DNA from 2 places in the Janthinobacterium sp. PSRC1-1 genome. Region 1 is predicted to be linked to the other one. Evidence: predicted binding sites of a transcription regulator. Region 1 holds the regulator's gene; the other holds the start of a gene.

Region 1 (7,110 bases):
CAGAAAGACGCCGTGCTGGGCCTGTCGGTCGAATCCTTGCGCGCCGGTTCGGCCCATCTGATCAGCCTGCTGATCACGGCCTTTTTGCTGATCGTCGGCGCGCTGGGCCTGATCGCCGCCATCGACGGCCCGTACCAGATGTGGCACTACGCCAACAAGATGAAAATGTCCTTGCAGGAAGTCAAGCAAGAGGCGAAGGAGTCGGACGGCAATCCGCAGATCAAGGCGAAGATACGCCAGATGCAGCATGAAATGTCGCGCCGCCGCATGATGGCCGACGTGCCGACGGCCGACGTGGTGGTGACCAATCCTACCCACTACGCGGTGGCCTTGAAGTATGGCGAGAATTCGCGCGGCGCGCCGCAGGTGGTGGCCAAGGGCATCGACGAGGTGGCGGCGAAGATCCGCGAACTGGCCGGCGAACACAAGGTCGCCATCCTCGAAGCGCCGGCGCTGGCGCGTGCGCTGTACCAGCACACGGACATCGGCGACGAGATCCCCGAGGCGCTGTATGGCGCCGTGGCCGAAGTGCTGGCCTACGTGTTCCAGCTGCGCAGCTACGGCAGCGGCCATGGCCAGCGCCCCGACAAGCCGAAGAAACTCGACGTGCCGCCCGAGCTCGATCCGCTCGACCCGGCATCGCAGATCAAGGCCGCAGCCGACGCGGCAGACAAGAATAAAGGAAGTACACCATGAACGGCCTGAGATTGCCAGCCTGGCTCAGCGGTATGAGCGGCAACGCCAGCAAGGGCATCGCCGCGCCGATCATCATCATCATGCTGCTGGCGATGATGGTGCTGCCGCTGCCGGCCTTCATCCTCGACATTTTTTTCAGTTTCAATATCGCGCTGTCCATCATCGTGCTGCTGACGGCGCTGTATACGGTCAAGCCGCTCGACTTCATGGCCTTCCCGACCATTTTGCTGGTGTCGACCATGCTGCGCCTGTCGCTGAACGTGGCGTCCACGCGCGTGGTGCTGACGGAAGGCCATACGGGCGCCGACGCGGCCGGTAAAGTGATCGAGGCGTTCGGCCACTTCCTGATCGGCGGCAACTATACGGTCGGTATCGTCGTCTTCATTATTTTGACCATCATTAACTTTACCGTCGTGACCAAGGGTGCGGGCCGTATCGCCGAGGTGGGCGCCCGCTTCGCGCTGGACGCCATGCCTGGTAAACAGATGGCCATCGATGCCGATCTGAACGCCGGCCTGATCGGCGAAGACGAAGCGCGCCGCCGCCGCACGGAAGTGGCGCAGGAAGCGGAATTCTATGGCGCCATGGACGGTGCCAGCAAATACGTGCGCGGCGACGCCATCGCCGGCATCATGGTCACCGTCATCAATATCGTCGGCGGCTTGCTGGTGGGCTTGTTGCAGCATGACATGGGCTTTGCCGATGCCCTCAAAAACTACACGCTGCTGGCCATCGGTGACGGCCTGGTGGCGCAGATTCCTTCGCTGATCATTTCCACGGCGGCCGGTATCGTCGTCTCGCGCGTGGCCAGCGACCAGGACATCGGCACCCAGCTGGTCGGTCAATTGTTTGCGAAACCGCAAGTGCTATATATTACCGCCGGCATCATCGGCGGCATGGGCCTGATTCCGGGCATGCCGAACATGGTCTTCCTGCTGCTGGCCTCCGCGCTGGCCGGTTCCGCCTATTTGATCAGCAAGAAGCGCACGCAGGAAAAAGAGGCGTCCGAGAAACCGGCCGACGTGCCGCCAGCGACCGTGGCGCCCGAGCAGGAAGAGGCCAGCTGGCAAGACATCATGCCCGTCGACACGCTGGGCCTGGAAGTGGGCTATCGCCTGATCCCCCTGGTCGACAAGACGCAGGGCGGCGAATTGCTCAAACGCATCAAGGGCATCCGCAAGAAATTTGCCCAGGAAGTGGGTTTCCTGGCGCCGCCCGTGCATATCCGCGACAACCTGGAGCTCAAACCCTCCGCCTACCGCATCACCCTCAAGGGCGTGGAAGTGGGCGTGGGCGAAGCGTTCAACGGGCAGTTCCTGGCGATTAATCCCGGCATGGCCAGCGGCGCCTTGCCGGGCGTGGCCACCAGCGATCCCGCGTTCGGCTTGCCCGCCACCTGGATCGACGCCAGCTTGCGCGACCAGGCGCAATCGATGGGCTACACGGTGGTCGATGCGGGCACCGTGGTGGCCACGCACTTGAACCACCTGATCACCTCGCACGCTTCCGAACTGCTGGGCCGCGCGGAAGTGCAGTCGCTGCTCGATCACCTGGGCAAGGATGCGCCGCGCCTGGTGGAAGACCTGGTGCCGAAGATGCTGTCGCTGTCGACCCTGCAAAAAGTGCTGCAGAACCTGCTGGCCGAGGGCGTGCACATCCGCGACATGCGCAGCATCATCGAAACCCTGGCCGAGCATACGGTCAATACGCAAGACCCGAACGAGCTGACGGCGCTGGTACGCGTATCCCTGGGCCGCGCCATCGTGCAGCAACTGTTCCCCGGTGCGGCCGAATTGTCCGTGATGACCCTCGACAGCCGCCTGGAGCGCTTGCTGATGCAAGCGATGGGCAACGGCGGCGACGGCGCCGGCATCGAGCCGGGCCTGGCCGATACCATCGCCCACCAGGCAGGCCTGGCCGCGCAGCAGCAGGAGGCGCTGGGCCTGACGCCGGTGCTGCTGGTGCCGGCGCCGCTGCGCGCCCTGCTGTCGCGTTTCCTGCGCCGCGCCTTGCCGCAGCTGAAGGTGCTGTCGCATGCGGAAGTGCCGGAAACCAAGACCATCCGCGTCACGGCGCTGGTGGGCGCGCAGTAGTTGAGATGGTTAATGCCGGGGTCAGACTGAGCTAGCGTTAGCGCGGAGCTTTGCGTTAGCGTCAGTGGGGGTCTGACCCCAGCCCTTGCTTTTGGTCAAAAAAACATCAATTTCCTGCTGGCAAACTGAATAACGGGTACTTTCCCGTCCTGTTCCTTCGATCATTTCCTCCAAGCATCGCTAATAATGGAAACTGTCCGGGTGATCTGTGTCCATGTGGAAGACAGCACCCAAGCAACAGGAGTCGACGATGGTCACACAGTTCAGCCAATATTGCGCCCCCCCCGCCTTGGGAGGCCGGTCATGAATGTGAAGAAATTTACGGGCGCCTCGTCGCGCGATGCGCTGCGCAAGGTGCGCGAAGCGCTGGGTCCCGATGCCGTGATCCTGTCGAACCGCCAGGCCGATGGCGTGGTGGAAATCCTCGCGCTGGCCAATGACGATGCCGCTTCGCTGGCGTCGCCGCCGGCCGCGTCCGAAATGTCGCAGCCCCGTCCCCAGTTGCAGACCCAGTTCGCCACGCCGCAGCGTCCGGCCGCCCCGGCCCAGCGCCCGGCTGCGCCACGTCCTGCCGCACCGCGCCAGGCAGCCGGCGAGCCAGTGGACATGGCCCGCATGCAGCAGATGATGGCCAGCGCGCTGGCGCACGTCAAAGAGAACGCCGCCGCCGAGATGAGCGGCATGATGAATGAAATCCGCGCCATGCGCGGCATGATGGAAACCCAGTTGGCGGAAATCTCGTGGGGCTCGACGCAGCAGCGCGAGCCGCAAAAAGCCGTGGTGCTGCGCGAAATGCTGGCCGCCGGTTTCTCGGCCAGCCTGGCGCGCTACCTGATCGACAAGCTGCCCGCCGGCCTCGATGGCGCGCAAAGCATGCGCTGGATTAAAACCGTCCTCAGTCGTAACCTGAATACCGTCGCCAATGAAGACGCCATGCTGGAGCAGGGCGGCGTGTTTGCGCTGGTCGGCCCGACCGGTGTCGGCAAGACCACCAGCACGGCCAAGCTGGCGGCCCGCTGCGTGATGCGCCACGGCCCGGAAAAGCTGGCCCTGATCACCACGGACGCCTATCGTATCGGCGCGCACGAACAGCTGCGCATCTACGGCAAGATCCTCGGCGTGATGGTGCATTCGGTGAAGGATGAAGCGGACTTGCGCATCGCCTTGAAAGAATTGAAGAACAAGCACACGGTGCTGATCGATACGGTGGGCGTGAGCCAGCGCGATCAGATGGTGACGGAGCAGGTGGCCATGCTGTCGGGCGCCGGCGCCGACGTGAAACGTTTGCTGTGCCTGAACTCCACGGCGACGCAGGAAACCTTGAACGAAGTGGTGCGCGCCTACCAGGGCAGCGGCCTGGCCGGCTGCATCATGACCAAGCTCGATGAAGCGGCCTCGATCGGCAATGTGCTCGACGTGGTGATCCGCCAGAAACTGAACCTGTTTTATGTGTCGAACGGCCAGCGCGTGCCGGAAGACCTGTACCTGGCCGACCGTGGCTACCTGATCGACCGCGCCTTCAAGCTCAAGCGCGATGCGGCGGCGACGCAGTTTTCCGATGCCGAACTGCCGCTCCTGATGGCGCAGGCGGCCGCCCGCAACAATGAAGCGCGCGGGGTGCGCCTTGGCTAATTTCGATTTCGATCAGGCCGAAGGCCTGCGCCGCATGCTGGCCGGCCCGCAGCCGCGCGTGATGACATTTTTATCGGCCACGCCGCAGGACGACAAGGGCGCCATGCTGGTCAACCTGGGCGCCTCGCTGGTCTACGGCGGCAATGACGTGCTGCTGCTCGACGCCAGCGGCGGCAGCGATGGCGTGGCCGCCCGTCTGGGACTGGCGCACGGTGCCAGCCTGCGCGACGTGGCGCGCCAGCAGTGCGCCCTGAACCAGGTCATCCACCAGGTGCCGCAAGGCTTCGGCGTGGCCAGCCTGGGCGCGCGCAACCACCTGATGGACAGCATGGACTATGCGGGTGCGGAAGAACTGCGCCGCCTGGGCAAGACCTTCGAGGTACTGGCGCGCCAGAGCGGCATCGTGCTGGTCGACGGCGTCGTCGCCGACGCGGGCGATTGCTTCCCCGTGCCGCTGATGGCCTCGTCCGACATCGTGGTGCAAGTGTCGACCAGCGCCACCTCGATCAAGGCCGCGTACTGCCTGATCAAGCGTCTGAGCCAGGAGCTGGGACGCCGTCCGTTCGGCATTCTGGTCACCGGCGCTTCCGAATCCGAGGCAAAAGTGGTATACGATAATATGGCGCAGGCGGCGAGCCGCTACCTGGCCGTGAAACTGACCTCGATGGGATCGGTGCCTGCCGATGAGTATCTGCACCGCGCGGCGCGTCTGGGCCGCAGCGTGGTCGATGCCTTTCCGCTGGCGGGAGCCTCGGTGGCGTTTCGCGGACTGGCCGAGCGGCTGGCCCGTTCGGCGGCGCCGGTGCTCGGTGGCACCTTGTACCAGACGGGGAGCCCGCACCAGTTCAGCGTCTGAATCCATCATCAGCACACGATAGCAGTTAAAACAATAAGCAGCCTATGTACACGGTCAAAGGGAAATCGAACAAGGACTATTTGCTGACGGAGCACATTCCGCTGGTGAAGCGTCTGGCGCACCATATGAAGGCGAAATTGCCGCCTTCGGTCGAGGTCGATGACCTGATCCAGGCCGGCATGATCGGCCTGCTCGACGCCATCAGCCGCTATGAAGAGACGCATGGCGCGCAGTTCGAGACGTATGCCGTGCTGCGTATCCGCGGCGCCATGCTCGACGAATTGCGTACCAGTGACTGGCTGCCGCGCAGCATGCGCCAGAACATGCGCAAGATCGAAGAGGCGATGAGCATTTTGCAGCAGCGCCTGGGACACCCGCCGACGGAGTCGGAAGTGGCGAAATTGCTGAAAATGTCGCTCGTCGATTACCAGGAAATGCTGGGCGACGGCGGCGGCCACCAGTTGCTGTACTACGAAGACTTTCATGACCCGGACGGCAATGACAGCTTTCTCGACCGCCATTGCGTGGACGAGGACAGCGACCCCTTGCGGTCCCTGCTCGATACCGATTTCCGGCAATCCGTGATCGATGCCATCGACGCGCTGCCGCCACGCGAGAAAATGCTCATGGGCCTGTATTACGAAGAAGAGCTGAACCTGAAGGAGATCGGCGCGGTGATGGGCGTGTCCGAATCGCGCGTCTCGCAGCTGCATACCCAGGCCGTCGCGCGCCTGCGGGCAACCTTGAGGGAGCTGGCGTGGACTGGTCCAGCGTAATCGGGCTGGCGCTGGCGCTGGCCGGCCTCTTGGTCGGCCAGGCACTGGAAGGCGGCAAGATGGCCTCCCTGCTGCAGCCGGCCGCCTTCGCCATCGTGGTCATTGGCACCTTCGGCGCCGTGCTGCTGCAAACGCGGCTGCGCACCTTCGTGCGCGGCCTGGAAATGCTGCGCTGGGTCTTCCTGCCGCCAGCCGACACGCGCGCCGCGCTGGCGCGCGACATCGGGCAATGGAGTTTGACGGCGCGCCGCGACGGCCCGCTGGCGCTCGAACGCCTGATGGAAAACACGGCCGACCGCTTCAATGCCAAGGGCTTGCGCATGATCGTCGACGGCATCGCGCCCGACAAGCTGCGCCAGCTGCTCGACGTGGAAATCTCCGCCTACGAGCTGGCCGAACGCCAGGCCGTCAAGGTGTGGGAATCGGCGGCCGGCTATTCGCCCACGATCGGCATCCTGGGCGCCGTGCTGGGCCTGATCCACGTGATGGAAAACCTCACCGACCCGAGTAAGCTTGGCAGCGGCATTGCCGTGGCGTTTGTCTCGACCATTTATGGCGTCGGCCTGGCCAATCTGCTGTTCCTGCCGGTGGCGAACAAGCTCAAGGCCATCGTCTCGCGCCGCGTGCTGCAGTATGAAATCACGGCCGCCGTGTTGTACGACATCGCCACGGGCGACCACACGCGCATCATCGAAGAGCGCGTGGCCAGCCTCTTGCACGAGCACTGAGCATGATGCGGCGCGCGCGCAGGAAGTATGACGAGGAACCGGACAACCAGGACCGCTGGCTGATCTCGTACGCCGACTTCATCACCTTGCTGTTCGCCTTTTTCGTCGTCATGTATGCGATTTCGCAAGTCAACGAAGGCAAATACCGCGTCTTCCAGAATGCCATCGGCCAGGCCTTCAGTCTGGAAAAGGGCGCGCCGCCCATCATCATGGAAGCGCCGCAAGCCATTGCGCTGCCGAACCCCGCCCTGAAACGCCGCACGGAAGCCATCCGCCGCGAGCGCGAACACATGACGCGCCTGGCGCAGGACCTCACCTCCACGCTGGCG
Region 2 (7,110 bases), on a different contig from region 1:
CGCTTCGCGCGCATGAACGGCTGGGCATGCGCGAGGTGGCCGCCTTTCTCTTTGATGGCGCACAGTTTGCCGTGTATAGCGATGCCATCGCCGCCAAATAGACGCTAACATTCTCGTTCATCCGGTATCTCCAGCCCCCGCTGCCGGACATATTCCAGAAACAGCCGCGCCCCCTTGGCCATCCTCGACGTGCCATACACGGCATGGATGCTGGGATCGAGCTCCTTTGACGACGTCAGCCGGTACGCCGTGCAGACCCTGCGTAAATTGCCGGCGGCCACGGCCGGTTCGGCCAGCCAGCTGGCCAGGCGCACGATGCCGGCGCCTTCCAGGGCCGCCTGGAAAGTGGCGATGCCGGAAGTGAAGCGGAAGCGCGGTTGCACCTGGTAGCGCACGTTGCGTTCGGTGGAGACAAAATGCCAGTCGCGCAGGATGCGCGGGGCCGAGTGCATGATGATGTCGTGGCCGGCCAGCTCTTCCGGTTCATCGGGCGCGCCCATGCGTTCTATGTAGCCGGGCGAGGCGTACATGTAGCGGCGGTAATTCCACAGGGGATAGCCGATCAGCTCGCTAGACTGAGGGAAGGCGCCGCGGATGGCGAAATCGAGCTTTTCCTGGATGGGGTCGATCGATTTATCGGAGAAATGGATGTCCACCGACACATTCGGGTAGTCGCGCGAAAACTGCGCCACCACCTTCGGCAAGAAACCCAGCGACAGGATTTCCGGCGCCGAGAGGCGCACCCAGCCTTGCGGCGAGTTGCTCAACTCGGCCAATTGGTCTTCCGCCTCGGCCTGCGTTTCCAGCAAGTGCTTGGCCGACGCGTAATACGTCTCGCCGGCTGTCGTCAGGGTGAACTGCTTTTGCGTGCGCAGGATCAGTTCGGCGCCGATGGCGTCTTCGAGGAACTGGATGGCGCGCGTGACGGCCGACGGCGAGCGTCCCAGCATGCGCGCCGCGTGGATGAAGCTGCGCTTTTCGACCACGGTGCAGAAGGCGCGGATCTCCCACATCAGTTTCATCGACATCGCGTGGCTCCCGGCAAAAGAGGCCAGTAGACCGCATGGGGCGAATTCCGTCAAGCGTTACGCCTGATTGCGTTTTCCGCAATTTGAAGTTGCATCCGGAAAAATCCACGGCGCCTATACTGCCGCTGTCGCCCATTCCTCATTGCCTATCATGCTGACCATCTCACTGCTGTGTTTATTTGCCTTCTTTGCCGGCCTGATCGATGCCGCCGTGGGCGGGGGCGGGCTGATACAGCTGCCGGCCCTGTTCAACCTGATGCCGAACATGGCCTCGACCTCCTTGCTGGGCACGAATAAACTGGCATCGGCCTGCGGCACCACGTTTGCCGCCCGCTCGTTCGTCGGCAAGGTCAACATTCCCTGGCTGCTGGTGCTGCCCGCCGTGGCCAGCGCCTTTGTCATGTCCTTCCTCGGCGCGGCCGCCGTATCGTATGTGCCGCAGCAGGTGGTGCGCCCGATGGTGCTGGTGTTGATCATTATCATGGCCATCTACACCTTCATCAAGAAGGATTTCGGCACGACGCGCGAAGCGCGCCCGATCGGCCCGCGTGAACGCATCCTGGCCATCGTCATCGGCGGCGCCATCGGCTTTTATGACGGCCTGTTCGGGCCGGGCACGGGCAGCTTTTTGATTTTCCTGTTCATCCGCGTCTTCGGCTTCGATTTCATCCTCGCCTCGGCCTGCTCGAAACTGGTGAATATCGGCACCAACGTGGCCGCGCTGGCCTTTTTCATTCCCGCCGGCCACGTGGTGTACGCGGTGGCCGCACCGATGGCCGTGTGCAATATCCTGGGTGCGCTGACGGGTACCTGGATCGCGGTGCGCCGCGGCGCCGCCTTCGTGCGCATCCTCTTCCTCGTGCTGCTGGTGCTGCTGATCGTGAAATTGTCGTACGACATCTTCTTCAAGTAAGTTTTGAGCCTAGCCTAGTCATGAAAACCATCCAGGGTGTGCTATGGGACAACGATGGCGTGCTGGTTAACACCGAGCAGCTATTTTACGAAAGCAACCGCGATTTGCTCTTGCCCTACGGCATAGACCTGACGCCCAAGCAATTCTTTGACTGGTTCCTGGACAATAACTACGGCGCCTGGCATGTGCTGCTGGGGCAGGGCCACGCGATCGAGCTGGTCGAGCGCCTGCGCGCCGAGCGCACCGTGCTGTTTGCGCAACGCTTGCGCCAGGCGCGCCAGCTGGCCATGCCCGGCATCGCGCAAGTACTGGCGGCGCTGCGCCCGCACGTGGCCATGGGCGTGGTCACCAGCGCCTACGCACAGCATTTCCAGATCAGCCATGCGGCCACGGGCATGTTGCGCCACTTCGATTTCGTGCTGACGCGTGAAATGTATGGCGAAAGCAAGCCGGCCCCCGATGGCTACCAGATGGGCTTGCAGCGCCTGGGCCTGGCTGCGGCCCAATGCGTGGCGGTGGAAGATTCGCCGCGCGGCTTGCGCGCCGCCAGGGCAGCCGGGCTGGAATGCATCATTGTGCGCAATCACATGAACCGCGAGCATGCGTTTGACGATGCTTTTTGCGTAGTGGAATCGAGCGCCGAGCTGGGCGCGGTGCTGGCCTCGTTCGTGCCCGGCATGGCGCCGGCGCCCCCGCTGCTGCCTCAGAAATTAGAGGTCTTCCTCTGATACGTCTTGCCGGCATGCCATTACAATTGCCTATCGCATTCACCGGCACCATCCCACGATGACACTCCCGCAACTGCACTTTGCCCACGCCAACAGCTATCCCGCCGGCACCTACCGCAAGCTGTTCGGCCTGCTGGGCCAGCACTACAGCGTGCAGGCGCTCGACATGCATGCGCACGACCCGGCATATCCCGTCAGCACGGGCTGGCCCGAGCTGGTGCGCGAGTATATCGATGACCTGGAGCGCCGCTACAGCGCGCCCGTGATCCTCGTCGGCCATTCGCTGGGCGGCATGCTCAGCGTGATGGTGGCCAAGCAGCGGCCCGACCTGGTGCGCTGCGTGGTCTTGCTCGATTCGCCCGTGGTGGCGGGCTGGCGCGCCTTGCTGGTGCGCCTGGCGCGCAACACGGCGCTGGGCGAGCGGTTTTCGCCGTCGCGCTTTTCCGCCCGGCGGCGCAAGCAGTGGCCCGATGCGCAAGCCGCGTATGCCCACTTTGCCGCCAAGGACATGTTCGCCATCTGGGCGCCGCAGGTGTTGCGCGACTACATCGACAGCGGCCTGGTTCCCCATCCGGACGGGGTGCAGCTGCGCTTTACGCGCGAAGTGGAAACGGATGTCTACCGCAGCCTGCCGCACCATATCGGCGGCCTCGTCAAGGATGGTTTACAGGTGCCCATCGGCTTTATCGGCGGCACGGAATCGGTGGAATGCCGCCAGGCGGGCTTGAAGGCCACGCGCAAGCTGGTCGGCAAGTTTTTCCGCCAGGTGCCGGGCGGCCATCTGTTTCCCATGGAAAACCCTGAACTGACGGCGCAAGTCGTGCGCGAGATGATCACTTCCTTGCTGGCGAAACAGTAGCCTGAGACCAACGATTTTCATCTTGCAAGGGCCAACAGTGGCGGATTTTCGCGTAAAATCCTGCCATTCGGGCCGTGCCTGCAGCAGGCGTGCGGCCCCCGCCATTCCGATATTCTAGAAAGATACCCCTGCGATGACGATTAAAAGCGATAAATGGATACGCCGCATGGCCGAATCAACGGGCATGATCGAGCCGTTCGAACCGGGCCAGGTCAAGGAACGCGACGGCAACCGCATCGTTTCCTATGGCACCTCCAGCTATGGCTATGACATCCGCTGCGCCGACGAGTTCAAGCTGTTTACCAACATCAACACCACCATCGTCGACCCGAAGGATTTTGATGCGAACAACTTCGTCGATGTGTCGGGCAAGGGCTATTGCATCATCCCGCCGAACTCGTTCGCGCTGGCCCGTACGGTCGAGTATTTCCGCATTCCCCGCAACGTATTGACGATTTGCCTGGGCAAGAGCACCTACGCGCGCTGCGGCATCATCGTCAACGTCACCCCGTTCGAACCGGAATGGGAAGGTTTCGTGACCCTGGAATTTTCGAATACGACACCGTTGCCGGCGAAAATCTACGCCAACGAAGGCGTGGCGCAAGTGCTGTTCTTCGAGTCCGATGAAGTGTGCGAAACCTCGTACAAGGACCGCGGCGGCAAGTACCAGGGCCAGGTTGGCGTGACCTTGCCGAAGACCTGATGGATTGCCGGGGCGAGGCGCCGCCCCTGGCCTTGTTTTAAATCTGGCTCAGCAGCCAGGCTTTCAGCGCGGCGGAAGCCTGGTATAGCGGCACATGGCCGCGCAGCAGGATTTGCGCGCTGCGCCGGTACGCCGCACCGTGGATGGCGATGTGTCCCACCGGATCTTGACGCGCCACGATGGTGGTGTCCAGGATGCCGGCCGGGTTTTCGATGCCGACCTCGATATCCCTGTCTGCCAGCCCGACGGGCGGCAAGCCATGCGCCAGGCCATGCGCCACCGTTCCTTCTATCAAGCATGCCGCCGCCAGGCAGCAGCCGCCCGAGACGGCCAGCGAGGCGTGGCCCGCTTGCGGCGTGAAGTAGCGTACCGCAATATGTCCCTCTCGCGCCGCCGCGCCCACGATGCAGAACTTGGGGATGGTTTCGCTGCGTTCCAGTTCTTCCAGTGTCATCAATGCGCCATCGCGCCGCCGCAAGCCCATCAACAGTCCCGCCGCGCTCCACACCTGGCGGATGGCCTGCATGAAAGCCGTGTCCGCCTCCAGTTCCCGTACCGGTTCCTGCGCCGTCTTGCCGAACTGGCTCGCCAGCGCGATGACCATGGGCACGGCCACGTCCACGCACGAGACGTCATAGCCGTGCACCTGGTCTTGTACATTTCCTGTTGGTAGTAATTTGCCTGTCTTGGCGCCTGCTGGCTGCTGCAGGAACAGGTCGACGCGGGGGAAGCTGCCGGGTACGCCGGGAATGCTGCTCGCCGTAAAGCTGCCATCGAGTTCGCGCGCCATGCGCGAGGTGGTGATGACGCCCGTGTTGGTGTTGCGGATATCGATATCGTGCGCGCCGATCGCCAGGGCCTCGATCACGCCGCTGTCCAGGCCCCACAGTTGCAAGGCCGACGACATATTGCCGCAGTTCACGCTCCAGTCGATATGCGCATGCTCGCCAGCCAGCTGCGCCAGGGTGCTGACCAGGCGCGGCTGGCCCGCATGCCGTTCCACCTCGGCGAGGAAGACTTTGTTGCTGGTGGGTGCGCCGCGTCCCAGGCCCGTGATCTGCCGGTTGCCTGGCAACGGGCGGGACTGGGGCGTGCCCATCAGGTGGCGCAGCAATTCCTCGCGCAGTGCCAGGTCCGCCGGCACGCTGGCCGCATGCAGAACCAGGCCCGTCGACGTGCCGCCACGCATGTGGTGGACGGGAAACTCGATCACGCCGCAGCGCTGGCGGAGCACGAGGTCGGGCAGGGCGGGCAGCAAGGGCATGGCGATCCGATCAAGGTACGTCTGGGGAGCTGCCAGTGTGCCAGTTTTTTGTGCCGAGGAGCAAGAGTGCGTGCCGGCGGCCGTCTTTACCTGCCTTTACACCCGCGGCCCTACATCCGCGCCCCTGCCTGCCGTTAACCTTGGTATTGACACATCGAGGAGGCAGTATGGTAGCGGCAATCGGTTCAGGCAGCGCAGTCGGCGCGGCCGGTAGCGCCAGTTCGGGCAGCAGTTCGCAGATCGCGGCGCTGCAAAAGCAGATCACGGCGGCGCAAAAAGAATTGACGGAATCGCAAAAGGGCGAGCAGACGGAGGCGTCGCAAAAGCTGCAACAGCAGCTGGCACAGCAAATCCAGGCCTTGCAGGCGCAAATTGCCCAGTTACAGGCGGCAGCGGCGCAGGCGCAGCAAGCTTCTCAGACGGCCAGCAGCGCCGATACGGCGACGAGTCCGGCCAAGTCAAGCTCGTCGACCCTGGGCAGCATCATCGATACGCAGGCGTAGCAGCACATCCGCGCGTCAATACGCCAGGCTCGCCGACAGGTCAGCCTGGCGTTTTGACGGGCAACAGCATTTCCACGCACAGCCCGCCACCACTGCGCAAGCTGGCCGCTATGCGGCCGCCATGGGCGCTGATGACGTGCTGGGCGATGGCCAGGCCCAGGCCATGGCCGTCCGTGCTGTGCTGGGTATGGCTGGCGCGGAAGAACGGTTCAAAAATGCGGGCCAGGTCGGCGCTGGCCACGCCGGGGCCGCGGTCCAGCACGGCAATGCGCAGCAGATCCTGCTTGCCGTCATGCCGGCGCGACAAATTCACTTCCACCGTGCCGCCGTCGGGGCTGTGCTTGATGGCATTGCGCACCACGTTTTCCACGGCGCGCGCCAGCAGTTCCGGCCGGCCCGTGACAGCGGCGTCGGCAATGGCCGCGTCGCCCGCCAGGGTGATGCCGACCTGGCGCGCCTTCGCCTCGTAGCGGGCATCTTCCATCATGTCGTGCAACAGGTCGGCGATGCCGACGTCTTCGCTGAGGGGCGAGCCGGCGCCCGCTTCCAGCCGCGACAGGGTCAGCAGCTCGCCGATCAGCTTATCCATGCGTTCGCTTTCGCGTTCGATGCGCTGCAGCGAGGCGTCCATCTTGTCCGGCTGCTGGTGCGCCAGACCGATGGCCGCTTGCAAGCGCGCCAGCGGCGAGCGCAGTTCGTGCGACACATCGTGCAGCAAGCGCGTCTGGCTCTCCATGAGGCTGCGCAAACGGCCCGTCATGCGGTCGAAATCGCGGCCCAGGTCCGTCAATTCATCGCCGCGCTTGCCGCTGGCGTGAAAACGCGGCGCCAGGTCGCCATGCGAGGCAGCCTCGAATGCTTGCCGCAGGTCGCGGATGGGACGCGCAAAATACCAGGCCAGCAAGAAGGAGAACAGCAGGCTGGCGGCGATGGCGGCGGCCAGCGGAATGAAGGTGCGGTAGGGGCTGTCCATGCGCGGGCCCGGTGGCATGCCGCGGCCGAAGTCGCCGCGTGGCGGCGGGGCGCCCGCTGCGTTGGGCCGTGGACCGGCTGCCATGCCGCGCGGGCCGCTCATGGTGACAGCGTTGAGCGTGTCGCGCGCCGCGCCCGCT

Evidence for each region. The regulator FliA, encoded in region 1, starts transcription of late flagellar genes. The targets are predictions, from matches to a motif close to CTAAAGTTTNNNNNNNNNNNGCCGNTA.
Region 2: a site for FliA is predicted at 5,606-5,632, ahead of ACP7DW_RS21520 (FlxA-like family protein). Genes of this name have one in related genera too.

What each region holds. Positions count from the first base shown of each region.
Region 1 is NZ_JAFCWK010000005.1:137,856-144,965, forward strand. It holds gene flhB (flagellar biosynthesis protein FlhB) at 1-696, shown strand, start outside; gene flhA (flagellar biosynthesis protein FlhA) at 693-2,789, shown strand; gene flhF (flagellar biosynthesis protein FlhF) at 3,093-4,421, shown strand; gene ACP7DW_RS12435 (MinD/ParA family ATP-binding protein) at 4,414-5,277, shown strand; gene ACP7DW_RS12440 (RNA polymerase sigma factor FliA) at 5,322-6,053, shown strand; gene ACP7DW_RS12445 (flagellar motor protein) at 6,035-6,781, shown strand; gene motD (flagellar motor protein MotD) at 6,787-7,110, shown strand, end outside.
Region 2 is NZ_JAFCWK010000011.1:42,020-49,129, forward strand. It holds gene ACP7DW_RS21485 (GNAT family N-acetyltransferase) at 1-101, shown strand, start outside; gene ACP7DW_RS21490 (LysR family transcriptional regulator) at 105-1,028, opposite strand; gene ACP7DW_RS21495 (sulfite exporter TauE/SafE family protein) at 1,180-1,941, shown strand; gene ACP7DW_RS21500 (HAD family hydrolase) at 1,962-2,669, shown strand; gene ACP7DW_RS21505 (alpha/beta fold hydrolase) at 2,728-3,528, shown strand; gene dcd (dCTP deaminase) at 3,662-4,231, shown strand; gene ACP7DW_RS21515 (PrpF domain-containing protein) at 4,269-5,495, opposite strand; gene ACP7DW_RS21520 (FlxA-like family protein) at 5,663-5,998, shown strand; gene ACP7DW_RS21525 (HAMP domain-containing sensor histidine kinase) at 6,039-7,110, opposite strand, start outside.